2 regions of the Paenibacillus sp. FSL E2-8871 genome follow, and region 1 is predicted to be linked to the other one. Evidence: riboswitches for the same ligand, from Rfam matches in the RefSeq annotation. Region 1 holds a riboswitch; the other holds the start of a gene.
The links. A riboswitch is a leader RNA that binds a small molecule or an ion and turns the genes downstream of it on or off. The one in region 1 is predicted to bind S-adenosylmethionine.
Positions count from the first base shown of each region.

Region 2: another riboswitch for S-adenosylmethionine. It lies ahead of metA (homoserine O-acetyltransferase MetA); the one in region 1 lies ahead of NYE25_RS16250 (methionine ABC transporter ATP-binding protein).

Region 1 is NZ_JBBOBV010000001.1:3,564,979-3,580,418, reverse strand. Features, by position in the region: gene NYE25_RS16290 (peptidoglycan D,D-transpeptidase FtsI family protein) at 179-2,254, shown strand; gene NYE25_RS16285 (peptidoglycan D,D-transpeptidase FtsI family protein) at 2,281-4,386, shown strand; gene NYE25_RS16280 (Cof-type HAD-IIB family hydrolase) at 4,464-5,219, shown strand; gene NYE25_RS16275 (DUF456 domain-containing protein) at 5,256-5,741, shown strand; gene NYE25_RS16270 (putative polysaccharide biosynthesis protein) at 5,769-7,397, shown strand; gene NYE25_RS16265 (thioredoxin family protein) at 7,476-7,820, shown strand; gene NYE25_RS16260 (COX15/CtaA family protein) at 7,910-8,887, shown strand; gene NYE25_RS16255 (Cthe_2314 family HEPN domain-containing protein) at 8,997-9,731, shown strand; SAM riboswitch class I at 9,832-9,971, shown strand; gene NYE25_RS16250 (methionine ABC transporter ATP-binding protein) at 10,072-11,088, shown strand; gene NYE25_RS16245 (methionine ABC transporter permease) at 11,088-11,747, shown strand; gene NYE25_RS16240 (MetQ/NlpA family ABC transporter substrate-binding protein) at 11,806-12,663, shown strand; gene NYE25_RS16235 (NifU family protein) at 12,819-13,067, opposite strand; gene NYE25_RS16230 (YuzB family protein) at 13,149-13,403, shown strand; gene NYE25_RS16225 (NAD(P)/FAD-dependent oxidoreductase) at 13,472-14,533, opposite strand; gene mqnE (aminofutalosine synthase MqnE) at 14,583-15,440, opposite strand, start outside.
Region 2 is NZ_JBBOBV010000001.1:6,493,303-6,508,742, reverse strand. Features, by position in the region: gene NYE25_RS29135 (aminotransferase class I/II-fold pyridoxal phosphate-dependent enzyme) at 1-1,089, opposite strand, end outside; gene metA (homoserine O-acetyltransferase MetA) at 1,126-2,046, opposite strand; SAM riboswitch class I at 2,160-2,290, opposite strand; gene corA (magnesium/cobalt transporter CorA) at 2,689-3,624, shown strand; gene NYE25_RS29120 (HRDC domain-containing protein) at 3,707-4,723, opposite strand; gene NYE25_RS29115 (ROK family protein) at 4,935-5,816, opposite strand; gene NYE25_RS29110 (5'-3' exonuclease) at 6,079-7,005, opposite strand; gene NYE25_RS29105 (arsenate reductase family protein) at 7,314-7,688, opposite strand; gene NYE25_RS29100 (RluA family pseudouridine synthase) at 7,870-8,859, opposite strand; gene NYE25_RS29095 (cob(I)yrinic acid a,c-diamide adenosyltransferase) at 8,861-9,427, opposite strand; gene NYE25_RS29090 (aspartyl-phosphate phosphatase Spo0E family protein) at 9,611-9,799, opposite strand; gene NYE25_RS29085 (aminotransferase class I/II-fold pyridoxal phosphate-dependent enzyme) at 10,050-11,270, opposite strand; gene NYE25_RS29080 (Lrp/AsnC family transcriptional regulator) at 11,284-11,784, opposite strand; gene NYE25_RS29075 (spore coat protein) at 12,044-12,433, opposite strand; gene NYE25_RS29070 (spore coat protein) at 12,464-12,697, opposite strand; gene NYE25_RS29065 (NAD(P)/FAD-dependent oxidoreductase) at 12,875-14,098, shown strand; gene NYE25_RS29060 (hypothetical protein) at 14,192-14,734, opposite strand; gene NYE25_RS29055 (DUF350 domain-containing protein) at 14,948-15,367, opposite strand; gene NYE25_RS29050 (endonuclease MutS2) at 15,399-15,440, opposite strand, start outside.

The DNA of each region.
Region 1 (15,440 bases):
GCTAAGAACTCACCTTCATCATAAGAGTAATGTCTCAGGCAAAGGGTTGTCAGACATTTTTTTAAAAATATAAGAAAGTATAAGCACTATACTTTATGTCTTATATTTCTCGCTTAAACACTTACCTTCCTTATAAGGACGGTCAAGGCGTTTATGCTTGTAGAAGGGGAGAAAGCTGGTGAGTTTGTTTGGTAAGCAGCTCCCGCCTAAGGACGGGATATCTTCAAGAAATTCTGTAGGCTTGAGACTGAATATTTTTTTCTTTGGCACTTTTTTTATTTTTTGTATTATTATCGTACGTCTTGCAGGTTTACAGTTTACTGAGGGAGCTCTGTTGAGTGAAGAAGAAACGAGCCGGGAAACGAAAATTGTTCCGCTCGCAGCGATGCGTGGGATTATTTTTGCTGCCGAAGGAGAGCAGATTGCCTATTCAACACCTACGGAGTCGCTTTACCTTACATTAACTAAAGATTATACAGCTAGAACGACAGATAAAGTAACGGGTGAGACCTCACATACGGAGAAGGCGAAGTACAACTCCGATATGCTTGCAGCAAGGCTTGCAGCTGATTTTGCTAAATATGGAGATCCGAATGCACCGAAGCTGACGCAGCAAGATATCTTGGATTCATTAGATTTAGATTTCAAAAAGTATTTAGGTTATGTGCCGCGACGGATCAAGACTGGATTAATTCCAGAGGAAATAGCCTATTTCATGGAGCATAAAGACAATTATCCGGGGCTAACGATCGTGGAGGAGAGTGTTCGTCACTACGATAAAGATACGGTAGCGGTGCAGACAGTCGGCTTTGGAAAGCCGTTTAAATCGACTGAAGATATAGCGATGTATAAGAATGTCCGTAGTGAAATGAAAAAAGATTCTCCCCCTGGACTTATGTATAAAGCAGAAGAATATGTGGGGTTTGATGGTCTGGAAATGCAGTATCAACGAGAGTTACGAGGAGAAAATGGTTATCAGGTCATTTCGGTGACTCCTCAGAATATGGCTGAGAAGGTTGAACAGAACGTTGCTCCTGTAAAAGGTAATAATATTTGGATGACCATTAATAAGAAGATTCAGATGAAGACAGAACAGGCCATATTGGATCAGATTAAATGGCTGCATTCCAATGCTGTTCAAGGTGAGACGCATCCAGATGCTTTAACCGGATACGCCGTAGCAATGGAAGTGGAGACTGGTAATATTGTCGCCATGGCAAGCATGCCGGATTACGATTCAAATGTATGGACTAAAGACTCCTTACCAACACCTGTTTGGAATAAAATAATGAATAATCATCTAAACGGTACGATTACTTCGAATTCATCTGGTAGATCAGGTCATGATTTTAGTTCACTTGTATTTATGGGATCTACGATCAAACCATTAAGTGTGTTAATTGGTTTAAAGGAAGGTTTCTTTAATACCTCAACAACCTATTCAGATGTGGGCATTACTTATTTCGGTAAGGATAATAAATCATCCGTAAGAAATTCATCGGGTCACGTATATGGTTCACTAGATCCGGCCAAGGCGATTATGAATTCCTCTAATGTATTTATGATTGATATGGTGGGTAAGCAACTTTACAAGAAATATCCGGGGGATAAAGGCATTGAGGTATGGGACAGATATATGAAAGAGTTCGGGCTGGGTGTATCTACGAAAAGTGGTCTCCCAGGTGAATCAGCGGGCCAGATTAACTATACTGATCTTAAGGCCGCAGGCAGCTCGCAGGCCGCACTTATCTATGCTTCTTTTGGCCAACAGGGCAGTTATACTACATTGCAGCTTGCCCAGTATGCTTCTACTCTTGCAAATGAAGGAGTGCGTATTAAGCCTCAACTCGTTAGCAAGATCACGGATGCGCAAGGTAAGGCGGTTAAGGAATTTCAAAGAGAAGTGCTTAATACGGTAACGTTTGACAAATCCTACTGGAAAGAGATTAAACAGGGGATGAGCAGTGAAGTTAGTGCCTTTGATGATTTTCCTTATGATTTTGCACGTAAGACAGGTACCTCTGAAAAAACAGACAGAAAAAATATAAACCGTGATAATGGGGTATTTATTGCCTTTGCTCCGCGAGAAAATCCGAAGCTGGCCGTAGCGGTTGTTATACCAGAAGGGGGCTTTGGCTCCAAAAGCGCTGCTCCGGTTGCTCGTAAAATTTTTGATGCCTATGATTGGGAGTACGGGCTCGATGGTGTGCCGAAAAAGAATGTCACTCCTGCGTCAGACCCCGTTCAAGAATAATTAGAGAAAAAGGAGAGAAATAAACTGTGAGTTTTTTCCGTAAGCAGGCCTCACCTCCAGATGAGACCAACAGTAAAAGTTCCATAGGCCTGCGACTTAACGTGTTTTTCTTTAGCACGTTTGTTATATTTTGCGTAATTATTATACGCCTGGCTGTGTTGCAATTCGTGGAAGGACCCACTTTAACTGAAGTGGAGACAAGCAGAGATACCAAAAATGTACCGCTAGCTTCCATGAGAGGTGTAATTTATGCTGCTGAAGGTGAGAAGTTAGCGTACTCAACGCCGGTTCAATCGCTGTATATTACGCTCAATAAGGAGTATACCGCTAAGCAAACAGATAAAATTACCGGTAAAACTACCCTAACTCCAGAAGCTAAAGCCAAGTCAGATGCATTGGCAGCCAAGCTGGTAGCTGATTTCAATAAATATGGTGATCCAAAAGCTGAGAAGATGAAAGAAGCAGATGTTATTGACGCACTGGATTTATATTTCCGGAAATCACTTGGCTTTATGGCACGGCGAATTAAGGCGGACCTGACTACTCAGGAGGTGGCCTATTTCATGGAACATAAGGGAGAATACCCAGGCCTTGAAATTGTCGAGGAAAGCATTCGTCATTACGATAAAGATACGGTTGCCGTACAGACGATAGGTTATATCAAGCCTTTTAAATCAGCAAACAGCCTTAATATTTATAAGAATATCTTAAATGCTATGAAGAACAATCCGGAGCCAGGACTAACGTACAAGGACGACGAATTTGTCGGATTTGACGGCCTGGAGCTGCAGTATCAGAGAGAGCTTCGGGGACAAAACGGCTATCAGGAAATCTCCGTCAATCCACAGAACATGGCAGAGAAAGTCGAACGTGTAGTCCCTCCTGTCAAAGGCAATGACGTCTGGACAACTATTAATAAGAACATTCAGATGAAGACAGAGCAGGCGATTATGGATCAGATTAAGTGGTTGCATTCCAATACTGTACAGGGTAAAACGCATCCTAATGCTTTAACTGGTTACGCTGTAGCGATGGAAGTCGATACGGGGAATATCGTCAGTATGGCAAGTATGCCGGACTACGATACGAATATTTGGACATCGGGATCCTTATCCACAGATGTCTGGAACAGTATCATGGATAACTACCAGAACGGTACCATTAATCCGATTTCTTCAGGGACGTCAGGTAATGGACTTAGGTCTGTACTGCTACTAGGTTCAACAATTAAACCTTTGAGCGTACTCGTGGGTCTGAATGAAGGTCTCTTTACAACCTCAACCTACTATCCGGATAGAGGTTTCGCGACTTTTGGTAAAACAGGTCATGAAACTAAGGTAAGAAACTCCGGAGGACATGTGTACGGTTCTATGGACCCTGCAAGAGCGATTGAGAAATCGTCGAATGCGTTCATGGTGGACATGATCGGTAAACGATTGTATGACAAATACAAAAGCAAAGGCGTAGATGTCTGGGATAAGTATATGAAAGAGTTTGGACTTGGTGTATCCACGGGAAGTGGTCTGCCAAATGAATTCTTAGGACAGATTAACTATACCAATATAGAGGCTGCGGGTAGCGCCCAAGCGGCACTTGTATATGCTTCTTTCGGCCAACAAGGTAGTTATACGGTGTTGCAGCTTGCCCAATACGTAGCTACACTTGCTAATGAAGGACAGCGGATCAAACCTCAGCTAGTTAGCAAGATTACAGATGCTGACGGAAAAGTAGTCAAGGAGTTCGGTCGTGAGGTAATAGATGAAGTAACAGCCTTCGATAAATCCTACTGGAAAGAAATTCAACAGGGTATGCGAAGTGAAGTTAGTGCTTTTTCTGATTTCCCTTATGATTTTGCTCGTAAGACGGGAACATCTCAACAAGTGGCAAAGGGTCAAATTCGTGATAACGGTGTATTTATTGCTTATGCCCCACGAAATAACCCTAAGCTGGCAGTAGCCGTAGTTATTCCAGAAGGAGGCTTTGGTTCCCAGAGTGCCGCGCCGGTCGCACGTAAAATTTTTGATGCTTATGATTGGGAATATGGACTTGATGGCGTTCCGAAGAAGAGTCTACAGTCAGGTAATAATACAAATGATCCTGCGAATGAAGGAACGACTACAGGTACTCAGTAACTTTGACTCTAAGGTGAATAATGATTAAAAAATAAACAGCTGCTCTATTGAGAGCATAAAAGAATGGAGGGGTGGCAATGACTGCCAAATACCGCCTGCTTGCTTTGGATATGGATGGAACCCTACTGAATGATGAACAGATTATTACACCTACAACGGTGAAATGGCTTCAAAAGGCGGTCGACGCAGGCGTTCATGTCTGTCTGTCGACAGGCCGAGCTTTTACAAGTGCATTTCCATATGCTGAGCAGCTTGGACTAGAAACACCTATGATTACTGTGAACGGTAGTGAGATATGGCGAGCACCACATGAAATTTATCGGCGATCATTGATGGATCCTATGCTGGTACAACAAATGTATGAACTTGCTAAAGAAGATGACATCTGGTTCTGGGCCTATTCTACGGAAAAAGTCCACAAACAGGATAACTGGGTTGGGGATGTAACGGGCAGAGAATGGCTTAAATTCGGTTATCACACCGAAGATGATGAGCTTCGTCATAAACTGCTGCTTCGTCTTCAAGATATGGGTGGATTGGAGATTACGAACTCCTCTCCACATAACCTGGAGATTAACCCTCTAGGAGTGAATAAAGCAGCCGGAATCATGGAAGTCTGTAAGCTGCTAGGACTAGACATGTCCCAAGTTATAGCGGTTGGTGACAGCCTCAATGACCTTGCAGCGATTCAGCAGTCAGGGCTTGGGGTTGCCATGGGCAACGCTCAGGAGACGGTTAAAGAAGAGGCTGACGTTGTGGTGGCTTCTAATAATAATGATGGAATTGCAGAAGTCATTCAAAAATATATTTTTAATGAAGCTATTGCGAAGTGAATCCATAGAGCATATTTGCTATTAGGAGGTTAAGTGTTGACGATCCTGGGTTGGATTCTTATTATTGCTTTATTTGCCGTAGGGCTAGCGGGGGCTGTGTACCCTATACTGCCGGGTGCGCTTGCGATTTATCTTGCCTTTTTCGTATATGGCTGGTTCTTTTCTTTCGAGCCTTTTGGTGTCTGGTTCTGGATCATTCAAACGCTGATCGTTGTAGTTTTATTTATTGCTGATTACGTTGTAGGGGCGTGGGGCGTTAAGAAATTTGGCGGCTCACGTTCATCGATTATCGGGAGTACGATTGGGCTAATCATTGGTCCTTTTGTAATCCCAGCCTTTGGACTTATTATTGGTCCGTTTCTGGGTGCCTTTATAGGAGAATTGATCGTAGGTTCTTCACCAGCTAAAGCTGCCAAAGTAAGTGTAGGATCAATACTTGGGTTGTTTAGTAGTACTGTTGTCAAAATTGTGCTACAAATTATTATGGTCGTCCTCTTTTTTATATGGGTCGTCCGGTTTTAATTTTAACAGTGAAGAAGGGGAAATGGTTTGTCCAAGAAAGAGTCTTTCGTAAAAGGCACGCTTATCCTTGCTGCTGCAGCTTTGGTGGCAAGGGTACTCGGGCTTGTCCAGCGGGTGCCGCTGGATCATATTTTTGATGATGTGGGGAGAGCATCATTTGGGGTATCGAACAATATCTATTTAATGCTGCTCACCGTGGCTACAGCAGGTATTCCAAGTACGCTCAGTAAGATGGTCTCCGAGCGGTACGCTCTGAATCGTCCAGAAGAAGCTAGACAAGTGTATCATGCAGCATTGATATTTTCGGTAGCAGCAGGGGTAGTTATGACTGCATTGCTGTATTTCGGCGCTCCGTTCTATGCGACACATATTGCTGACGTACCTGAATCAGCGATGGCAGTTAGGGCTATTGCACCTGCGCTTTTACTTTTTCCGGCGATTGCCATGATGCGCGGTTATTTTCAAGGGCGCAACAATATGATGGCTGGTGGTATTTCACAGATTGTAGAGCAGTTCGCTCGCGTACTAGTCGCTATTTTACTAGCTTATATTCTATTACAGCAGGGGTATAACAATACAACTATAGCTGCGGGAGCCTCCTTCGGTAGCGTAATTGGTAGTATTGCAGCATTTGGTGTCATGATTTATTTTGCAATCAAGCTGCGCCGAGAGGATAAGCAGCAAGGATTAAATTACGATACCACTCAAAAATTGCCGATTTGGGGAATTTATAAGGATATTTTCACACTATCAATTCCGATCGTACTCTCTTCACTTACGATTCCCGTAGTGAATGTGATTGATACTTCTTTGGCTGTTCCACTGCTTATCGATCAGATGGGTAGAGAGAGTGCAACAGCAGCTTTGGGTATACTAACCACGCGTGCTCAAAGTGTGGCTGGAATTCCACCGGTACTAGCCATTGCGCTAGGAACCTCGCTGATTCCGATCATTTCAGCTGCTTATGCCCGTCGTGATGAGGGACACTTGAAGAAGCAAATCACACTTGCTTTGCGGATTTCTATCCTGACAGGGATGCCAATTGTGTTGGCACTTGTGGCAGCAGCCTATTCTGTAAACGGGTTATTGTTCAGCAGCTTGGACGGAAGCGGAATTGTGGCGATGCTTACGATTGGAACGATCTTTCAGATCACCATGATGACAACGAACTCCATCTTGCTCGGTATGGGCAAATCACGCATTTCAATGTATTATGTGCTAGTGGGTATTATTGTTAAATTAGTCGCAAGCTTCTTACTAAGTAAGATATTTGGGATCTACGGCATTATCGGCGCAACAGCACTTTGTTTCGTAGTTATTACTATTCTTAACTTACGGATGCTGAAATCCATTGTACCTTTCGAAATTATGGGTAAACGGTGGGGTGGCTTCGCAATTGCGGTTCTGGTGTCCGGTGGTATTGGTTTTGGACTTAACCAAGCTGGAATTCTGTTAACAGATCTAATGCCTGCACGTCTGGCGTTTCTGATCACTTGTCTTGTTGTAGGGGCCGCAGTTGTTGTTATTTATCTGGTCATGCTAATTGTACTGGGTGTGCTTACTAAACAGGAAATCTCCAGTTATCCGCGTGCATTGCAAAAATTGCTCCATCCGCTGATGAAATTGCAGCCTGCGCGTGTTCGTATGAGAGAATAAGTTTGACTTCTGCATGACATTTTGCTTCACTTAAAGAATAGAAATTTGACAGATATGGAAGAAAGGACTGAACAAGCTATGGACAAAATTAGTTCTCCTGCTGAATTTCAGGTAGCCATTCAATCTCCTCGATTAACTGTAGCCATCTTCAAGGCGGACTGGTGCTCAGATTGTAAATTTATCGATCCTTTTATTCCTGAGGTAGAGCAAGCCTATGCAGATCGTTTAACGCTGGTTGAGGTTGACGTTGATGCTGTGGGTGACGTTAGTCAGGAACAAAATATTATGGGTATTCCAAGCTTTGTCGCGTATTCCGATGGACGTGAACTGGTTAGATTCGTTAATAAATTACGTAAATCCCGCGAGGAAATTGAGAATTTCCTGGATAAAGCGGTTCAAGTGCATCAAAGCCTTCAACAGTAATTCCGGAAAACCACCGCTTTCGCCTGTTCGAGCAAAAGCGGTGGTTTTTTAAGATGCTTCTTCATTACTAAAAACTGCGGGTGATATTTTTGTCGACAAATCAGTTGAAATGGCTTAGTTATCTTACTTGCCTTATCATGTTCCTCGCTGTACTAGGGGGAGCGGTTGTAACGAAGACTGGATCGGGATTGGAATGCGGAAATGAATGGCCGCTCTGTCATGGGAAATTGATTCCGGCCTATACTGTAGGTTCGATGATTGAATACACCCATCGCTTGTTTAGCGGATTGGCAGGGTTATTGTCACTTGCCTCGATGATTGCCTTTTGGCGTTATGCTCGAAATCGGAGGGACTTGTTAGTATATGCATTTATGACGTTGCTGTTTGTAATTGTTCAAGGTGGTATGGGAGCGCTTGCAGTGATTAAATCCCAATCTGCTGCTGTAATGGCACTGCATATGGGCTTTTCCTTGATTGCTTTTTCAAGTTCTCTAATGCTGGCTCTAGGAACTAAAAGGCGACATGAAGCAGGTGAGTACGATCCTAAGATGGAGCTTCAGAAGAAACCCGTCAGTAAGGCTTTCCGCAATTTAACCTGCTTCACGGCCTTATATTCCTATGTTGTTGTTTATATTGGAGCCTTTGTTAGTCATACGGATTCGCGCGGTGGATGTTCTGGCTGGCCGCTCTGTAACGGTGAATGGGTTCCCGAGCTTTCCGGGGGAGTAGGTATTGTTTTTACGCACCGGATTGCGGCTTTGATCTTATTCATTTTTACTGCGGTGCTTGGACATTTAGCTTTTTGGAAACATAAGGATTACCCAGAGCTAAGAGCTCTTGGCGTAGCGGCTGTTCTGCTGTGCTTGATGCAGGTATTTAGTGGAGCTGCTGTTGTTTACACACTAGATAATGAAAAATTGTACATATTTGCCGCTTTGGCTCATATTTTGTTGATCGCTAGTTTGTTTGGTGTCTTATGTTATATGAGTGTAAGAGTCTGGCAGCTGAATCGCGCGAGAAATGTAGTTGTTGAAAAAAATCCAACGAATCCAATGACACCGTTGTAACACCCTTGGTAGAAAGTTCCCACCGTGGATAGAGTCGCTTTACCTGCGGAATAATAAAGTGGAAATCGGTATATCGTGGTGCTGGACAAAACTTTAGGAGGACTGGGATATGCTGCGGGTTATACTTGGAGAGCCGCCTCGAAAGAACAGCGGTGTATTGGCTGACGCGATGGAGAACATGGCCACATTTGCAGCCTTACTGCGCAAGGAAATGAACGCTCATGAGGATAATGACCATGAATACCGCAAGCTGGAGATTTGGACACGTGGACTGATCTCCTCATTGGATGAATTGGAGCAAAGCTGGTTCGCAGCTGCTTTTTACCGGAAATCGGTAATCGCTGGTTATATGGACGATATGTCACCAGTGGAACAAGGCGATTATGCGCGGTATGTTTATTTTTATAAAGATGGATTTATTCGTGTGTTCTCTCTTCTGGACAAGCTTGGAACGGTACTGAATCATTTTTATGACCTCAAAACCTCCAAATTAAAAACGCACTTTTCTTATTTTACAGTGCTGCGTCAACTTCAGTTATTGAATGTGCATCCTGCATTAGCGGATCAACTGGAACAGATCAAGAACTCTTATCGTGATCCACTGGAGAATCTACGCAAGCGCAGAAATGCTGAAATTCATTATATGAATTCCGAAATGCAGGATGATTTATGGCAGCGGCATCAAGGCTTGCATGACAAAATTCAGCTTGAGGATTTAGATAGCCATCTTGAGGATTTAAAGCAGTCCCTTGAAATGAACTGTAAAACATTAATCGCGGCATTCAGCTACAGCAATGAACAGCTGCGTAAGGAAATAAGCAAGGCAAAGCGTGTACAATCCTAAGCGTTCAAGATATTTCCTTTTGACAAAAAACAAGAAACTTACTATACTTATGCTTGCATTAAAGTCTGTACGAATTCAAACATAAAATTTCATACTCTATATCTTATCGAGAGTGGCGGAGGGATAGGCCCGATGAAGCCCGGCAACCGATTTGTATACAGCGCGATTAGCGTTATGTACAAATGTCATGGTGCTAATTCCTACAATGACGCAAGGTTTGTGGTCGTTGGCAGATGAGAAGGCATTGTCTAAATAAACACACAGAGCCTCTTGCGATCTGCATCGATCGTCAGAGGTTTTTTTGTATGGAATAAGTGAATTATAAAGGGGGCGACGAGCGTTGATTAATCTAAAAGGAATAACAAAGGTATATGGAAAAGGCAGCCATGCGGCTACAGCACTTTCCGGATTGAATTTGTCTATCGAGAAAGGTGAAATATTCGGAGTTATTGGCCATTCTGGAGCGGGGAAAAGTACATTGATCCGTTGCATTAATCTGTTGGAGCGTCCGACAGAAGGGGAAGTTTGGGTAGATGGCATTGAACTAACTAAGCTTACTCAAGGTCAGCTGCAGGAACAGCGGCGCAAAATTGGGATGATTTTTCAACATTTCAATCTGCTATCTTCTGCGACGGTGTACGATAACATTGCTTTTCCTCTGCGACTCACAGGCACCTCGAGAGCAGATATTGATACTAAAGTGAAAGATTTGCTTGCCTTAGTGGGGCTTGAAGAACACAGGGATAAATATCCCTCCCAATTATCAGGAGGACAAAAGCAGCGGGTCGGCATCGCACGGGCACTTGCCAGCGACCCTGATGTGCTGCTGTGTGACGAAGCAACCTCTGCGCTTGACCCACAAACGACAGACTCTATTCTTAAGCTATTGCTCGATATTAATAAACGATTCCATCTGACCATTGTGCTGATCACTCACGAAATGCACGTGATTCAGAGCATCTGCGACCGTGTTGCGGTCATTCATGGTGGTGGTATCGTTGAGCAAGGTAAAGTCACGGAGGTATTCCTGAAGCCGCAGCATGAGGTCACTCGCGATTTCATTCGCAGTGAATCACAGAATGAGGGCCCCCTTCGTACGGCGCTTGACGCTGCTGCTGGGGACAACTCTCAGGCCGTCAAAATTACTTTTTTCGGAGAGAAGACCTACGGCTCTGCACTTTCCAATGTAGTACGTGAGACAGGTGTTAGCTTCGCCATTCTGCATGGTACCATCTCAACGATAAAAGACGTACCTTATGGACAAATGATTGTTCGGTTCGAAGGTCCAGCTGAAGCGATCGCTGTGACGATAGCCGAACTAACCGCTCAAGGCCTTGAAGTGGAGGTGATTTCGTAATGAATTTCGCAGACTTAAACTGGCAAGAAATGATGGATGCTACAGTTGCTACCTTGCAAATGTTAATATTCTCTGGATTGTTCACAATTATTCTTGGTTTACCACTCGGAATTCTATTGTATTTATGGGGAAGATCGAATAGTATAGTAATCAGAGTAATTTACTCGGTCTTATCGTTCGTTGTAAACATCCTACGTTCGGTACCGTTTATCATTTTGATGGTAGCATTAATTCCATTTAGCAAAGCCGTTGTTGGAACTTCCATCGGAGTACTCGGTACGATTCCACCGCTCGTGATTGGTGCAGCTCCATTCTTTGCTCGCTTGGTGGAAACGGCATTAAGAGAAGTGGATCGTGGAGTAATCGAAGCGGCGCAAGGGATGGGAGCATCCACGAATCAGATCGTTATGCGTGTTCTTTTGCCAGAGGCTCGTCCAGGTCTGCTCGCTGGGGTTACGATCACACTGGTTACACTGGTCTCCTATACGGCAATGTCCGGGATGGTAGGCGGCGGCGGGCTAGGGGATCTAGCGATTCGTTACGGATATTACCGGTATGAGAAGGAAGTTATGATTATCTCTGTAGTCTTGATGGTCATACTGGTGCAATTGCTACAAATGGCAGGTGATCGACTAGTACGACATTTCACACGGAAATAAGGTACGTCCATATATAGCCTTATTCATACAAATACCAAGGATAAGAGGGGGATTTAAAATGAAAAAATTACTACTTACTTTTTTTAGTCTGACACTGGTTGTGGTGCTGGCTGCTTGCGGCAATAACAATAATGCTTCTAAATCGGCTGCTACTAATGCACCAAAAGATGGTGCTGCAACTGAGTCTTCCGCAGAACCTGTAAAATTGGTGGTTGGTGCTTCACCTGTTCCACACGCTGAGATCCTAAAAGCTATTGCCCCATTGCTTGAAGCGCAAGGAATTACATTAGAAATCAAAGAATTCACTGACTATGTTCAACCAAACGTTCAGCTTTCAGAGAAGAATCTGGATGCTAACTTCTTCCAACATCAACCTTACCTGGATGACCAGAATCAAAAGAACGGTTCGGATCTAGTTTCTGTTACAGCCGTTCACGTTGAACCTTTTGGTGCTTATTCCAAAAAAATCAAATCCATCGACGAGCTGGCTGATGGTGCGAAAGTTGCCATCCCGAATGATGCTACAAACGGTGGTCGTGCACTGATCCTGCTTGCTAAAAATGGACTGATTTCTTTGAAAGATGATACCAACATCACATCTACCCAAGCAGATATCACTGAAAATAAGAAAAACCTTAAAATCATCGAGCTAGATGCAGCAATGTTAGGTCGTCAATTGGATGAGGTAGATCTTGCCTTGATTAACACTAACTATGCTTTGGAAGCTAACCTAGTTCCTACTAAAGATGCTTTGTTCATTGAGGGTACGGATTCCCCTTATGCTAACATCCTTGTAGCTCGTCCTGACAATAAAGAATCTGATGCAATCAAAAAGCTTGCCGCTGCACTGAATTCTCCAGAAGCTAAAGCTTTTATTGAAGAACAGTACAAAGGCTCGATCATTCCAGCATTTTAAGACAGAAAGCTGACTTGATCTCTAATACAGCATAAAACCCGCTGCCTAATGGCATGCGGGTTTTATGCTGTATGTTGTAGGGGAAGTGTAAATCCTCTATAATAAGAAAATCCCGATCTCCTGAAGAGGAGGATCGGGAATGATATTGAATGGGATTAGAATACTTGCATAACTTCTTGTACGCCTTCTACTTCTTCAAGAAGGGCGCGTTCAATCCCGGCTTTCAAGGTGATCGTGGAGCTTGGGCAGCTGCCGCAGGCACCCATAAGTTTCAACTTAACGATGCCGTCTTCTACATCGACCAGTTCAACGTCGCCGCCATCGCGTTGCAGGAACGGACGAAGCTTATCCAGCACTTCCAATACTTCATCATACATTTCGGTGCTTTGTGCATTCTCACTCATTTCTCAATCACTCCTTTCGTAAGTTCATTATAGTACAAAAAGTTAAAAAATAAAATGGTTAGGCGGAATAGGGAGATCATCATGAGACCAATTATTGAATTTTGTGCCAGTAACATGGGTCACGGAACAGACAAGCTAATGCATAAGCTGGAGGAAAATCCAGATTACGATGTGATCGAATACGGATGCCTGAACAATTGTGGGGAATGTTATTTAACCCCGTTTGCCATGGTTGAAGGGGATATCGTTGCAGCAGATACTGTTGACGAGCTAGAAAAGAAAATTGATACTAAAATCAAAGAGCTAGAGGCTTGGTTTAATATGGACCTTGATTAAATGCTTTTTGTGGAAAATAAAGGGCTGCTCTTTTTCGTATTTATAACGGAAAAGAGCAGCCCTTAGGTTTATCCTAAAGTGCGTTTTGACATCCAGAGCACCCCGCTCTTAAGGATACGGGGAACCCGTCCTTTGACGGAGCGTTGGCCCATCAGACCAAATCCAGCTTTCTTGCCTAGTGAGCCTAAGGTACCCTTTAGACGAATAGGATGAAGCTTAGGGGTCTCGCCGCGCCACATGGCTTGAATAACCTGAGCAACCTGCTCACCCTGCGCTCCTGCGGCTTGTGCGCTTGGAGCGAATGGCAGGCTGGCACAGTCGCCAATTACATACACTTCTGGATAATCAGGTACACGATAATATTCATCCAGAATGATTCGTCCTCCGCGATCCTTCGGGACTGTTAATTCCTGAACAACCTTCACCGGTTGGATCCCCGCGGTCCATACCGTAACATCTGAAAGAATTTCCTCTGTACCGTTAAAAAGCGCATCTTTCTCTACATGGGATACGGAGACACGTCCGAGTGTCTGTACTTGATGGTGGTGAAACCATTCCTCCACGTACTGTGACAGCTTCGCAGGGAAGGCAGATAAGACACGTTCACCGCGATCCAGAATAGCAATATTAAGATCTGGTCGGCTCTCCCGAAGCTCTGCCGCCAATTCCACTCCACTTAGTCCTCCGCCTACAATGTTTATTGTTCCATAAGGCTTCACATCGTTTAAACGTTGGTAAGTTTCGCGTGTTCCTGCAAAGGTCTGGATACTGCAAGTATATTGATCAGCTCCAGGGATGTTATGGTAATTGTCGGTACAACCTAGTGCAATAGCAAGTATGTCATAAGACACAGTCTCGTCAGGCTCCATTGTAACGATTCTACTCTCCAAATCAATGGAACTCACCTCACCGTAACGGATTGTGAGACGGGGATGAACCGGAAACTGGATCCGCAAGTGATAGTCAGTTACTGTACCTGCGGCAAGCGCATAATATTCCGTTTTGATTCCTTGATAAGGCATTCGGTCAATTAAGATAATTTCAATATCCTGTGGAAGGTGATTATTGAGCAATTCTTGAATTAGGGCCAAGCCGCCATAGCCGCCGCCCAGAACGAGTAGTGTTCTCATGCTGACCGAACTTCCTTTCCAATATAGGATAACGGATCTAGGTAGTCTTTTATTCGTATACCTTTATCGCATTGTAGAACGTGTCGCGTTCTACTGGAATTCGTCCAGCACCTTTTACTAACCAGATCAATTCATCGCGAGTGAGGCCTTCAGGTGTTAAGGCACCAGCCGCATGGCTAATGCGTTCTTTAAGAATAGTACCATGGACGTCAGAAGCACCGAAGTTCAGTGCAACTTGAGTAAGCTGAGGACCGATATTAATAAAGTACGCTTTGATGTGATCGAAATTATCCAGCATCAATCTGCTGATCGCAATCGTCTTCAGATCCTCATAAGCGGAGTTGCGGCGCATAATCCCTGCATTCTTGTTCTTAGGCTGCATAGATAATGGAATGAATACCATAAAGCCATTGGTTTCATCCTGTAGATCCCGGATCTGCATCATGTGCCGGATACGATCTTCATGAGATTCAATCGAGCCGTAAAGCATAGTTGTATGTGTCTTCATGCCAAGCTGATGTGCTGTTCGGTGAACTTCTAGATATTCTTCGACATTAGCCTTATCTACGCGCATTTTTTTACGGTATTGATCGGATAATATTTCTGCGCCACCACCAGTAAGCGTCTTAAGTCCTGCAGCACGCAGCTGCTCGAGTACCTCACGAATACTCAATCCGCTAATTCGGGTGAAAAAATCGATTTCGGCTGCAGTGTATGCTTTTAAGGTTACCTCAGGGAAACGTTCATTCAAGGCTTTTAAAGAATCCACGTAATACTGGAAAGGAACCTTGTCATTATGACCGCCTACGATATGGAATTCGCGCACACCTGGATGAATATGCTGTTCGACATATTGCACCATTTCCTGACCGGAAAGGGTATAAGCACCCTCTTCTCCATCATCTTT
Region 2 (15,440 bases), 2.9 Mb from region 1:
GGAGAAGCGCAGCAAACGATCATCTACACCCACAGCATTTCGAATCTCCACAGGAATATCAGCATGTGTTTGTACAGCCGGATAAGTCATAAGTGACTCTACGCCGCCCAAGCTTTCTGCGAATGCAATAAGACGAATATGACGAAGAAGCGGCTCTACGTATCTGGCATCTTTTAATTTGAAAGAAAAAATACCGGTATTGCCTGAAGATTGACGATTCTGGATTTCATGTCCTGGATGATCAGGCAATCCTGGATGGAACACTTCCGCAATCGCTGGATGCTCTAATAAGTAGTGAGCGATCGCTAGTGCATTGCTTTCGTGACGCTCCATACGCAGCGCCAATGTCTTCAAGCCTCTCATCAACTGATAACTGTCTGTTGGTCCGAGCACGGCGCCAATAGAGTTATGTAGAATAGCTAATTCAGCTGATAATTCTACACCCTTGGATACAATCAGGCCTGCCAGTACATCATTATGACCACCCAAATACTTAGTAGCGCTATGAACTACAATATCCGCACCTAATTCTATAGGCCGTTGGAAGAATGGAGTCAGCAGCGTATTATCTACAATGCTAAGTAACCCATGGTGACGTGCCCAAGTGCACACGGCTTCAATATCCGTGATCATCATAAGTGGATTCGTTGGCGTTTCAATAAATACAGCTTTCGTATTTGGACGACGCGAAGCTTCCAGTGCATCCAAATCATTCGTGTCTACATAAGAAGCAGTGATTCCAAACTTGGACATAATCCGTTCCAACAAACGATAGGTACCGCCGTAAAGATCCAGCGAAACGATCAGATGGTCGCCTTGAGCGAACAAGGTAAGCACTGTTTGTATCGCTGCCATCCCTGAGCTACAAGCAAATCCTGCATCTCCAGATTCCAGTTCCGCAGCTGCATTCTCAAGCACTGAACGGGTCGGACTCTTGGTGCGGCTATAATCAAACCCTGTGCTTTGACCGAGTTTTGGATGACGAAATGCCGTTGCATTATAAATTGGAAAATTAATTGCTCCTGTGGCAGGATCTTCTTGAGAACCTATTTGAGCCAGTCTACTTTCAATCCTAAGTTTGTCATCCATGATTAATGCCTCCTAATTTATATTGTAGCGCTATTATTAATAAACAATCGGGTCGATATCATAAGGCGTTTCTTGATATACATAGTAATTGAGCCAGTTAGAGAATAATAAATTGGCATGCGCACGCCACACTGCTGGAGGTGTACGTTCTGGATCATCTTTAGGGAAGTAATGTTTCGGCAAAGCCATCTCCATCCCTCTAGACACATCACGGTCATATTCCCATTTCAAGGATAGGGGATCGTATTCGGAATGTCCGGTCACAAATATTTGTTTACCGTCGTTTGTAGCCACTAGATACATACCAGCTTCTTCGGATTCCGCCAGAATCTGCAGATCTGGGTTATTCTCAATATCTTCACGGGAGACATCGGTATGACGAGAGTGTGGTACATGGAATACCTCGTCAAAGCCGCGCAACAGTTTAATGTTATTTTGATTAATCGTATGAGCGAAGACGCCAAAGCATTTCTCAGGCAATGCCACTTTACGAACACCAAAATGATGATATAAGCCTGCCTGTGCCGCCCAACAAATATGCATGGTTGAAGTCACATTGTCCTTGCTCCATTCAAAAATCTCTTTCAGTTCTTCCCAATACGATACTTCCTCGAACTCCATTTGTTCTACAGGAGCACCTGTAACGATTAAACCATCCAAACGGCGGTGGCTGATCTCGTCAAAGGTTTTGTAAAAGCTCTTCAAATGTTCAGCAGAAGTATTCTTGGAAATATGGGAACGCGGATGCAATAAAGTAACATCAACTTGTAGTGGCGAATTTCCAATTAAACGCAGCAATTGAGTCTCTGTCGTCTCTTTAGTCGGCATGAGGTTCAGAATAGCAATCCGTAGTGGACGGATATCCTGATGGAAAGCCTGACTTTCGTCCATCACAAAAATATTTTCTCCGGATAGTACTTCTTTCGCCGGTAAACTGTCGGGAATTTTAATTGGCATTGTCTTTCCACTCCTTAGCTGAATTTAGTTATTTTGCCGCACTGCGGCTTGCTGAGCATAAAAAGACCTTCCTCGGAAATCGAGAAAGGTCATATCTACAGTCATATGCGCCTCTCTCATCTGCCAGAATGTTCCTGAAGACGATTAGACGTCTGCAGAAATTCCGCAAGAATTAGCACCGTGCGTTTACACGCCGGTTGCCGGGTTTCATAGGGCTAGTCCCTCCACCTGCTCTTGATAAGATTTAGCTGTATTCAATTAAATTACTTTAAAATTCACTTTAAATCATGAACCTCCTTTTCGTCAAGTCCATACAATGCTGAAGAAGCCTCAAAATCACAATAAATTTGCTTGAAAGAGGCATACTCCGTTGTTATACTAGACAAGTATTTCATACCTGAACGAAAAGAAGAGGTGAGAAGAAGGATGGAAGGCGACCCGAGCTCGCAAATATGTGTACAGAATGAGCAACCACACAGGATAATCATCAGCTTGCCGGCGGCGGGAGCAGTTCTTCTTCATGCCCTCGAAACGTCATTTGGCCCTATGTATTGATTGTACCGCCGGCCAAGCTGATTTTTTTCTCTGTGCTTAATTTAGCAGTCCCTAGTGAAGACCTGGGGATAGGAGGAGTGAAATCAGATGAAAATCCGGCTGGTAAATGCAGGGGTTTTTACACCTATTGATGAAATTGATGAAACACTAACACCCCCAACGGAAGGGTTCTATTGGATTGACGCCGATGTTGAGGATTTGGAGCTGCTTCAGCCCTTGTTCAACCTACATGATCTTGCTGTTGAGGATTGCCTTAGCGAAGAGGATCAGCGTCCAAAGATCGAAATATACGAAAGTCACTACTTTATAGTTGTAAATAGCATCCGCTTTGACGATGAAGAAATTTTCCTACGGGCGCTCAATGTATTCCTTGGAAGACATTACATCATCACTGTCACGAAACAAAAGATCAATGAACTACGAATCCTGAAGCCTATGCTCTGGGAGCAAGAAGTAAGTGAACCGGATATGTTCCTTTACTTGCTAATTGACCTTGTCGTTGATAACTATTTCTCCGTCGGCGACCGAATTGAAGCTCGGATCGAGAAGCTGGAAGAAGATATCCTCATGCATACCAAGAAGTCACATCTCAGTGAAATTATCGGTCTGCGAAGTGAAATTCTATGGTTGAAGAAAATGCTGGGGCCACAAAAAGAAGTGATCAATACCCTAAATAAAAAAGACCTCCGTCTGATTGATGATCAGCTGCAGAAATATTTTAGCGACATTTATGAAAATGCGGTTAAAATATCTGAAACCTTTGAGACGTATCGCGATCTCATGGGCAACTTACGAGAGGCATACCAATCCAGTATCGCCAACCGCGCGAATGAAATTATGAGAGTATTTACTGCGATCACAACAATATTCATGCCCCTGACCGTAATTACCGGAATCTACGGTATGAACTTTGATCATATGCCCGAGCTTCATACGAAATATGGCTATTATGGCGTTATAGGCGTTATGTTGACGTTAGGCTGTGGGATGCTGTATGTTTTCCGCAAGAAGGAATGGCTATGAAACGAACCGGACGAATAAGCAAGACGAAGGGCCTGTAACCGTAAGGTATAAGGAAGCCTTCGTCTTTTTGGTATGCGCAAATTTAAAAACTGGTCGCCATGCCCACTTTATGCGTTTGCTCTCGACGGAAACGGATGCGGATCAATCGCAGACGCTCATAATAAATATCCAATCCTTCAGCAGCGGAAAAGTCGTCGCCATACACCTTATGTAACACCGGTTTTAGGAAAAGATCCCCAAGCTCCACATAGGCATTCCATATCGCATCCTGCTCATTCTGCGGCATATTGCCAAGCTCTACATGGATCAGCTTCTCGACGGAATAACCTTCTCTTTCTAGCTCCTCTACCGCTTCAATCAGTTCACGCCGGTTCACTCCACTATTCACCTTAAGCTGTTCCAAGCCCAACCCATTCTCGATCCCCTGCAGCAAAATCCTCCGCAAGCGCAGTCGTTCTAGCTGCTTCTTATATTTGACTTCTTTCTGTTTATAAAGCCAAGAGACGAAAGACTCCTCTTCAATTACTTCATGCACCCAATTTAGAGGGAAAGCATGTTCCCTTGCCACCGAAGTAGTTATAGCCAGCCAATCAGCCCCAAACTGCGCTATCTTGCCTTCTCCAACACCCGGAATTTGCATCAGTTCCTCTGGCGTATGCGGTAGAAATGTACTTAACAAGCGCAACAGACGATTACTGGCGAGAATATAGGGCGCCTTCCGTTCACTCGAAGCCTTACCACGGCGCCAAGCACATAACTCTTCATAAATGGCTTCATTCCCATAATGTTCGCTGTAATATTGAAGCTTCAGCTGCTCCTGATTACGTCCAGTAAGACTATCCTCCTCGTGGAATATCCCATCGATTAAGGGTCGATAGCCATCTCCCATCTTCACTGCTAGCTCATGCCTGTATACACAGAGCATCTCATTCCATGAACCACCTTCATACCACAAATTCTCAATGTAATTCTCCCCACCTGAAAAATCACGCCAGCCCAAACTCCAGATCCCCTCTTCCTCTCCAATCCACAACTGGGCGTACACCTCTTGATCCACTCCAGATATTCTGGATAAACGGTTCATAAACACAATTTGCATATTCATCCCTACCTTTCTCAACATTACAGCAAGCACAATAACCTTCTGGGAAGAGCCTCCTTCGGAGCGAACAAATCCTTTCTCAATCAGACCCCGAACGCAAAAAAGCACCTCTCTCACGATAAACGCGAAAGAGGTGCTCCCTCATTAAATGCTATACTGTTAGATCCTAGAATACCATATATTACCGAACAGTCAATGTCTTTTTATACTAGTTTCTAGCTAGAGCTAATGTAGCCAATCCAATCGCTCCAGCAAGCCCTGCATTGTCTCCAAGACCTGGTGAGACAACATAATTATCGATGTCGACATTAAGCGATGGATGTTGAACATATCCGCTCAATAACTCTTGCAGCTTAGTGCGAATCAACGGGAATAGGTGGCTTTGCTTCATAACACCACCGCCCATTACGATTTTTTGAGGAGACAGAATCAGCACATAGTTCATGAGTGCATGTGCAAGATAGTGAGCTTCCATTTCCCATGCCGGATGGTCCACTGGTAGCTCTCCTGCCGGTTGTCCCCAGCGTTTGCCGATCCCCGGACCTGCGGCTAATCCTTCAAGACAATCGCCATGATAAGGACAGTAACCCTCAAACGTATCCTCTGGATGTCTACGAACTAGAATATGTCCCATCTCAGGATGTGACAATCCATGGACCATCTGGCCGCCAACAACCGCTCCTGCTCCAATGCCTGTCCCAACCGTAATATAAAGACAGCTGTCCAGACCTTTAGCCGCTCCCCATTTACTTTCCGCAAGCGCTGCACCATTCACATCCGTGTCAAAGCCGATCGGAACGTTAAATTGCTCAGCCATTGTGCCTACCAGATTATATTGTCCCCAGTGAGGTTTTGGTGTCGTTGTTATGTAACCATAAGTAGGGCTGTCCAGTACGGGATCAATCGGTCCAAAAGATCCGATTCCGAATGCTTCTACATTCTTCTCTTTAAAATAGTCTATTACTAGTCCCATCGTTTCTTCCGGTGTTGTTGTCGGAAAGCTAACTCGGTCAACAATGGTACCGTCCTCATAACCAATCCCACATACAAACTTTGTTCCGCCTGCTTCAATCGCTCCCAATAGCTTCACAGCAATTCTCTCCCTTTCTCTAGTTAGAAGTTGAAACGCTACCCATACATAAATAAATAATATCATTAAAAAAAGCAATCACCAGCCCTAATTATACGTCGAATGAAGCGCTATCACAACATGTATAAATGCCTTTGGCGTCCTTATAAGGACGGTAGCGTTTAAGAGAGAAAGATAAGGATAATGTATAGTGTGAAACTTATACGTTCTTATAGTTTAACAAAACACCCTCCATGCATCTTTGCATGAAGGGTGTCTGATCTTAACCCAAATCGCCTAACTCAATCTGTACAATTCCCCGTTCGTCCTGCACCTCAGCAATCAAATGCATCAAGCTGCCGAACTCTAGCTCCTGAAATTTGCGCGCAGCTGTTTCCCGCTGTAGTTGCCACAAGGCTTCCGTCAGCTCGCAGACCACTGGTACATCGCAACGGATTTCCGCTAGCTCTCGCGATAAATGCAGCATATCCAGATCTGCTTCGATTTTGGTACGCACACCTTTAGGGAGCAGATGCAAATTCTCAATTACACCTTCAACTGTTCTGTATTCGGTCAGCAGTTTCAGCGCAGTCTTCTCACCAATCCCTTTTACGCCGGGATAATTATCACTGGTATCGCCCATAAAGCCTTTCAGGTCAATCACTTGTCTAGGGGTTAGCCCCTTTTCCTCCAGCAATTCTGCAAGGTCATACACTTTATAGTTAGAGCGTCCCTTTTTCATAATGACGACTTTAACATTCTCATCAATGAGCTGAAGCATATCATGGTCACCCGTCAAAATATATACCTCAGAGTTTTCACTGTAACAAGAAGCCAGCGTACCAATGCAATCATCCGCTTCATAGCCTGCAAGTCCAATATTCGGCACCCCAAGCTCAGCTACTACATCTTTTACTAGATCGAACTGCGGAATCAGCTCTAACGGGGCTTCAATCCGATTCGATTTGTATCCATCGTATTTCTCGGTGCGGAACGTTCCTTTGCCCATATCCCAGCAGCATACGACGTGAGAAGGCTCAAATGTGCTTACTGCATCGAAAAAATACTGCAAAAAACCATACACCGCATTCGTCGGCAATCCAGCTTTTGTCTTGCGAATATATCCTCCATAAGAGGTCGCATAAAAGGCCCGGAACAGCAGAGCCATTCCATCTACAAGCATTACACGGCCCGTTGTTTCTGCTCTCATGTATAAACCTCTCCCTTAATCGTTCATTGTATTGTTATTAAGCGCTTGTCCATGTTATTGCACAAAGAGTATTCTATCAGAAAATACTTGATCTGATAAGGGATCATATAGTTACACATATGGGAGCTTATTCTTATCCTTTGAAATTAACAAGTAAAAACACCATCGGTGCCCTTGCAAGGGCGGTAAGCTTAAGCGAGAAATATAAGTATATTATAGAATCTTGGTCTTTTGTGATTTTCCTAGATAATCAAAAAGGGATGACACAACAGCCATGAAATGACTGTTGGGACATCCCCTTTACGGATTTATACTTTGGAAGCATTGCTCCAAGCTTCAGCATATTGATCATCTTTAAAGCCTACCGTAACTTTAACACCATCAGTGACAATCGGACGTTTATTTAGCATACCACGGCTCGCGAGCAGCTCAAGCTTCTCCTGCTCACTAAGCTGTGCCATTTTGTCCTTTAGACCCAATGCTTTATAGACTTCACCACTTGTATTAAAAAACTTTTTCAGTTCAAGTCCGCTATTGGCCAGCAATTCACGCAGCTCCTCAACGGTAGGCGGCTGTTCTGCGATGTTTTGAAGCTCTAGCTCATGACCTTGAGCTTGTAGCCATTTTACTGCACTTCGGCAGGTGCTGCATTTTGGATATTGATATACTTTTAGTTTGCTCATGTTGTTCTCCTTTAATGGTAGTGATGAGTGCGACTACGCTGGCAAATTATTCTTCCGATCGCTGTTATCCTCAGAATTCTTGATTTAGTCCGCTTGTTGCGGATGAAATCCGAGGATAAAGGCGTACACTCCGTTTCTCCAGAACCAATTCGCCCTCTCGCTAACATCACTAAGATAATTTTTACCTCAAAATCGCTATCGGTCCTTGCTCCAGTATTTCCTCCAAGGCCGCCATATCAGGCGGCAAAGGAGCTTCAAAGATCATTTCCTGCAGCAGCACCGGATGCTTGAACGTCAGACGCACCGCGTGCAGTGCTTGACGCGGTATGGAGGCATCTAGTGCTGCAACGGACTCCAACTGTTCACTTTGAGTTAAAGTCAATTCCGGTAGATTATACAGCTCATGACGATACATGCTGTCACCAATCAAAGGACAGCCGATAGAGGTCATATGGACCCGAATCTGATGAGTACGACCACTCTCCAGCTTCAGTTCAACTTTTGAACCTTGTGCGTATACGGTTTTAACCTCATACCGAGTCAGAGAAGGATAACCATCCGGTGTCACGATACGTCGATGCGGCTCCTCAGGATCACGGTCAATAGGTCCGTCGATATCGCCGAAAGGCTCCACAGGAGCCCCATGAACAAATGCAGAATAACGTTTGTCCACTGTACCCGCAATCATCTGCTCAGAAATATGCTGATGGCTATACGGATTCTTGGCGATGACTAACACACCGGAGGTTTCCTGGTCCAGACGATGGACGGGTCGAAAGCGGAAACGTTCATTTTTTTGCGCCCAATAATGAACTACTCCGTTAGCCAGCGTATCAGTGTAATGTCCGTGTGTGGGATGCACGATGATCCCTGCTGCCTTGTTTACTACGAGCAGATGCTCATCTTCAAATAGAATTTCAAAGGGAATCGGCTGCGGTAAAATATCATCCGAAGTCTCTGTTTCCATGCGAATCTGTACAATATCGCCTGCCTTAACATGTACGCTGATATAAACACGCTCTCCATTTAATGTAATCCCTTGTTCTGTTTGCTTAAGGCGTGACAACAATTTACGTGAGACATCCATCCGTTTATGCAGGATCGTCTTCAGCAACCAGTCATCCTCTTCTGGCGGTATAATGTAAGTAATTGGTGAATAATAGCTAGTCATATTAGTCTCGGAACACCTTTTTACTGCGAATGTATTCTACATCAGTAATCCCTGCCCGTGTATTAGCCGTCCTAGCCAGCGCAAAGAAATAATCGGATAACCGGTTCAAATAAATAACTGCTTCCGGGTTAATGTCTGCATTTCTTCCAAGTGTAACTGCCCGGCGTTCCGCCCGGCGGCAAACCGTACGGCACACATGTAGAACCGAAGCCAACGGACTGCCCCCAGGGAGGATGAATTTTTCTAGTGGTGGATTCTCTGCTTGAAGCTCATCAATCCAGCCCTCCAACCGTTTAGCCATCTCACTTGTTACCATATATTGACCACCATCACCTAGCTTAATAAAAGCCAGATCGGTTCCGCAATCGAATAGCTCATGCTGAATTTCCAGCAGCTGCTCGCGTACATCATCAAACTGATCGTCCTCCATCAGGCTCCTTGCCTGACCTACAAAGCAATTCAGTTCATCGATCGTTCCGTAAGCTTCAACTCGGACATCGTCCTTACCAACCCGGCCACCAATCACTGAAGTTTGACCCGCATCACCCGTGCGTGTATAGATCACCATGGCTTACTCCTCCTATCCATTCTTCAAATCACATAATGCTAGTTTAAGCTTTCTTATATAAAAATGGCAAATGAAGAGTATAGGCATATTCTCTCCAAGTGTGACTGCAATGTTGCGATGTGTGAGCTTAAAGGAACAACAAAAAGAGGACCCTAGGGTCCTCTTCAACAGCATGTAGCGACGTTATTTTCCAACTGGACGCCCCTTCATGTATTCATTTATCTTGAGATCCAGTAAACTGCTAATTTCAATCACATTATCTGAAGTGAATGATTTTTCCTGCAAAAAAAGCTGCTCCATTTTGCTACGGAGTATTCTAATTTCATCTTCCAGAGAGAGCATGCGAGCAGAAGCATCACCCTTGGGGGACAGTTTCCCACTTCCAGAAAAACACTGCCCTCCATAGGAAGGTAAGTAATAATCGGCACTAAGCACAATCATCCCTCCTAAAAGTATTATTGAGCGCGTGCCACAAAATGTCATTAAAGTAATAAAAGCAACTTCAAAGCAACGCTTAATTCCAGAGTAAAATACGTCCTTGTTAGTTCTATTATAGGGGTTAATTACTCTCAAAGTAAAATAATACCATAGGATTATAGGATAGGCTATAGTCCAATTTTCTCTATTCCATTCTCTCTCGTTCCAGTTGTGTGACAAAAGCACCAATGCGTTCAATAGCTTCATTCAGTTGAGCTACTGATGTAGCATAGGAGCAGCGTAAGTAACCTTCACCACCTAAACCAAAGACACTTCCAGGTACAGCTGCCACCTTATATTCAAGCAATAATCGCTGTGCAAACTGATCAGATGTCAGTCCTGTTTTGCGCACGCTTGGAAAAGCATAAAATGCACCTTGTGGTTCATGGCACTCCAGTCCCGCATCACGCAAACCCTTAACAATCAGCCTCCGCCGTTGGTTATAAGAATCGACCATTCGATCCTTCTCTTCCATCCCATTGGTCAGTGCCTCAAGTGCAGCCACCTGGCCCATAGAAGGAGCGCACATCACAGTGTACTGGTGAATCTTAAGCATAGCGGAGATCAAATCAGGGTGACCACAAGCATAACCCATTCTCCATCCAGTCATGGCAAAAGCCTTGGAGAAACCGCTGACCAAAATCGTACGGTCCATCATACCTGGCAATGAGGCAAAGCTGACATGATTAATTCCATACGTCAATTCCGCATAGATCTCATCCGAAATTACAATTAGATCGTGCTTCTCTACAACCTTGGCGATCGGCTCCCAATCCTCTCGGGTCATAACACTTCCCGTTGGGTTGCTCGGGTAGCACAGAATTAGAACTTTGGAGCGTGGAGTAATCTTCGCTTCCAAACTCTCTGCAGTAAGTTTAAAGTCATTCTCTCCGATGGTTTCGATACCTACAGGAATACCTCCGCCAATAGCCGTTATCGGCGAATAAGAAATATAGCAAGGTTCTGGTATGAGGATCTCATCGCCCGGCGTGATCAAAGCGCGCAGAGCCAGATCGATAGCCTCACTTCCGCCGACCGTTGCTATAATTTGATTGGCAGGATCATACTCCACTGCAAAACGGGTGTGCAAATAGTTCGCAATACCCTCCCTTAGTTCAGGCATTCCTGCGTTGGATGTATAGCCTGTAAATCCTCTTTCCAGCGAATAGACACAAGCTTCTCTGACATGCCACGGGGTCTTGAAATCAGGTTCCCCGACTCCGAGTGATATGATATCCTTGCTGCCTGCAGCCAGATCAAAAAACTTACGAATACCCGAAGGCTGAATTTGCTGTACCAGCGGGGCCAAATAAGAATTCATTGATTTGCTGTCTTCTCCAGTTAGCTGCGTTTTGTTCGTGATCATATGATTACTTCCTTTATGGAGAGATCATCAGACGGTTGTCTTCCTCATGCTCCTCGAAGATGATCCCATCCTGTTTGTATTTTTTAAGGGTAAAATTCGTTTTAGTTGAGAGTACTGAATCAATTGGAGACAGCTTCTCGGATACAAAATTGGCCACTTCACGTAAGTTTCGGCCTTCCACTTCTACCAGAAGATCGTAAGCACCTGACATCAGATAAACGGATTTCACTTGTGGATACAGGTAGATTCTCTCGGCAATGCCTTCAAATCCGCGACCCCGTTCGGGTGTAATCTGTACCTCAATCAGCGCTGTCACTTTCTCGTCATCGACTTTATCCCAGTTTACAACGGCTGCATACTTAACAATTACATGGTCCTTCTCTAATTGCCCAATCGCCGTCTTTACGTCTTCTTCTTCCTCGCCAAGCAGCGTAGCTAAGAGTGCAGTAGATCTTCTCGCGTCCTCTTTAAGCAGTTCCAGCACTTTCCTCTTTAGTTCGTTCATTTCCTTCATGCCTTCCCTCCGGATAGTTCGCAAATGACGTTGCGCTATTCATGCTTCGCCCCGCGAAAAGAGTTTAATACTAATATGACATGAATTGAGCATCTCTGCAAACAAAATAACCCCATATGATATCCGCATAGAAGACTAGGTTTACTCAGCTAAATGGATTTTTATACAAAAAACGCCCGTTTATACCGGAGCTCTCGGTATAAACGGGCGTCAGCCTTAAGGTTATGTGGCAGGATGCTTCATCCGCTAACCATCTTGGTTACATTAAATGAGACGGTTGATGTTGTCCATTCGAATGAAGGTGGCTGTTCGCATTGTGAGCAATAGATCCAGTTTGTCCTGTTTTTTGCTGCACGAACTGACCTGATTTTTGTTGCAATTGCTGTGCAGTTTGAAGCTGCTTGTCCACATCTTGGCGCAATGCTTTTGCAGGCTCAGGATACATATTCATTTGGGACATATGCGTATACAGATCGCCCTGAAGTCGAAGCGTGTTCATAGTCATCTCATTAAAGACCCGGCGAACCGCTGGACATGCCGATTCTGTAGCAGCTGTCGCATACTCACGAACCGTCCGCTTCAAATCACACAAAATGGTGTTCATTAAATCCTCATCTGGCATAAATGCTGCTGGATTCTGTGCGTTCATTTTATAACCTCCTTAAGATTAATAATGCAATTATTGTGGGCTTGTTGGTGCGTACTGTTGATGCTGCTGGAGTAACTGAGTAAGTGTATCCATGTGCTGCGTGTGATTTTGGATATGCTGCAAACAAACTTGTCGGACCTGCTCGTTCTGCGTTGTCGCGGCGGTAGCCGCACATTGCTTAAGAAGCAAGTCCTCATTAGAGATGGAGTCTGCGATATATTCCAATTCTTTTCCACTTAGTGCCTGCATTTGCATTGATTGCATGAGTTGTAGTCCCTCCTTGTAGTTGATCCAAACAGGCTTTAGTATACCGCCAAAGCACACCATTTATTTGCCCAACAGCACTAGAGAGTTATGACAAAAATAAGAACATGCTGCGAATGAGACGGTAAAATGCCGCCCATACTAAATTATGGAACAAATGAAGGAGCGATCATTTTCATGAGACTAAATAGCGGTACCCCACCTTGGAGAAGTACTTTACAAGACCCACCAACTTATCCTGCGCTAGAGGATACCATTCACTGTGATTGCCTGGTTGTAGGGGCTGGAATGGGTGGAGCAATGGCATCCTATCGCTTGTCTTTAAGCGGAGCTGAGGCTGTTCTGATCGAAAAAAGACGCGTCGGAAGCGGAAGCTCACATGCCAATACTGGTTTACTTCAGATATCTAACGACAAATCGTTAACCTCATGTATGAACACTTTTGGAGAAAAGAACGGCTTGCTCTTTTATCAGTTATCCCAAGCAGGGGTTAGAAATATTTTGGATCTGCCAGCCAAGCTCGATATCGATCCCCAGATTATTCCTCGCAGCAGCCTTCTATATGCCAGTACACCAGAGGATGTACCTGCTCTGCGAGAAGAATATAAGAACCTCGTTGCTCACGGATTCGATTCTGATTTCTGGGAAGAGGATAAAATTGCTTCGGTGTATTCTTTTTCTAAACCTGCTGCACTTTATTCACGCAGTGATGCAGAAGCGAACCCTTTCCGGACAGTTCACAGCCTGATCGCCAAGGCAGCAATGAATGGTGTACACATTTATGAGCAGACCGAGGCTAAACACTATGAGTTTACTGAAGATAGAGTAATTTGCCACACAGAGAACGGACGTATTATTGCGAAGAAGGTTATTTTTGCAATGGGTTATGAAACGCAGGAGTTTAAAAAAGACCGGGGCGCTGAGCTGATCAATACGTATGCAGTGATGACCAAACCTCTGAAGGAATTCCCCAAGTGGCATGAGCGGAGCCTCCTCTGGGAAACCGCCCGACCGTATTTGTATTTTCGGACAACACCGGAGGGACGTATTATTGCAGGAGGTAAAGATGAACCGTTGACGGATCCAGAGCGCCGTGATATCAGAGTGATTTCACAAAGTCAAAGGTTATTGGAAGAGCTGGAAGCTTTATTTCCTGAAATCAAAGGCATTGAGATAGAATACTCCTGGGGTGCTGTATTCGGCTCTACGCGTGATGGGCTTCCTTATATCGGCCCTCATCCCAAGTACCCTCATTGCTACTTCATCGAGGGTTATGGGGGCAATGGGACGGTGTACAGCATGATTGCTGCGGAGTTATTAACAGATACGATTGCGGGTAAACATCGGCCGGAGCTTGATCTATTCTCATTGACACGATCAGCCAAACCTTCTCCTTCTTAGAAAACGGACGTAAATAAGCAATATTGAGGCTCTTTTAAAAAAAGCTTAGTCCCCTTATGGTCATTAAGAGGACTAAGCTTTTTATGAGGATGCTTATGCTTTATCGGTACTCAGATTACGTACGAGCTGAATACGATCTTCCTGCGCTAGACTGTGCTGTACATGGAAACAAGACGGGCACACATACACATTAAGGGAGAATGGAGATGTTAATACAGGTCCACCTAGTGTAGCCGGTGCAGATGGCTCGAAGCTGCTAACAAGCTGTTTACCAGCAAGGATAGTTAACTCATGGCATTGTGTACATTCCGGAGCTTCTTCCTGAATCGCTAAGATGCCCGATACACGCTCTTCATACTTATTCAAATCATAATCGTCACCGAATTGGTTGAGCGTGTTGTAAATAGGAACTACACTGTCTTTGTCGACATCTCCCCAAAGATCATCATCATTAATAACCTCTTGTTTAGGTTCTTCTACAACTTCTTCTTCCTCTTCTTCAATGCCGTCTATCCCTACAGTAACTGTACGATATCCGTTAAGTTCATTGTTGCAGTGAGGGCAATTTTCCTCGGGTCCGAATTCCTCGTCCCATACGATTTCGGTATGACACCAAGGGCATACAGTTGTTTCCATCTTAATAATCTCCTTCATACTTCACGTTTAAATTTAGTTCATCATTAAATAAATAATACCGGCTGCTATAAAAGCAATAGCTGACACAAACAGAACTCGGGTAAGAATCTTCATGATATCCTCCTAATACTCCACAAAGTGGAGCTGCTCATTTCAAAGCTTGTCCAGCTTCATCTGGAATCCTTTGTAGGGAGGTGCAAAACTTTCTATTTTTTAAAATATAGCTGCACCGATCACATAAGATAACGAAACCGAGATCAGCATCGCTATTAGCCCAACAGCACGGTTATCTGCAGCGATCTCCTCATCAATAGAGAACACTGGGGTTAGGAATTCAAATAAAAAATAGGCAAGCAGCAGCAGCAAAAAACCGACGACCGACCACTTCATCGTCTCATAAATCGAAACACCTGATTCAATGCTGAAACGCAGTACGTTGCAAATTCCGAAGATTTTGCCACCAGTAGCCATGGCTACTGCCAAGTTCCCCTTGCGAATTTCTTCCCAGCAATTATATTTCGTTACCATTTCAAAAATAGACAGAAAAACAACAAGCCCAAGAATTGCTACTGCAAAGTAACCAAGCAAGGCACCTAGCGGATGACCCAGCAAAAGATCAATATCTCCTTGCACACTTTTCCCTTCTTTCTGCCGGGCAATCCCGCTATTGCAGCTCAGCCACGGTTACGCCTGCGCCGCCTTCATT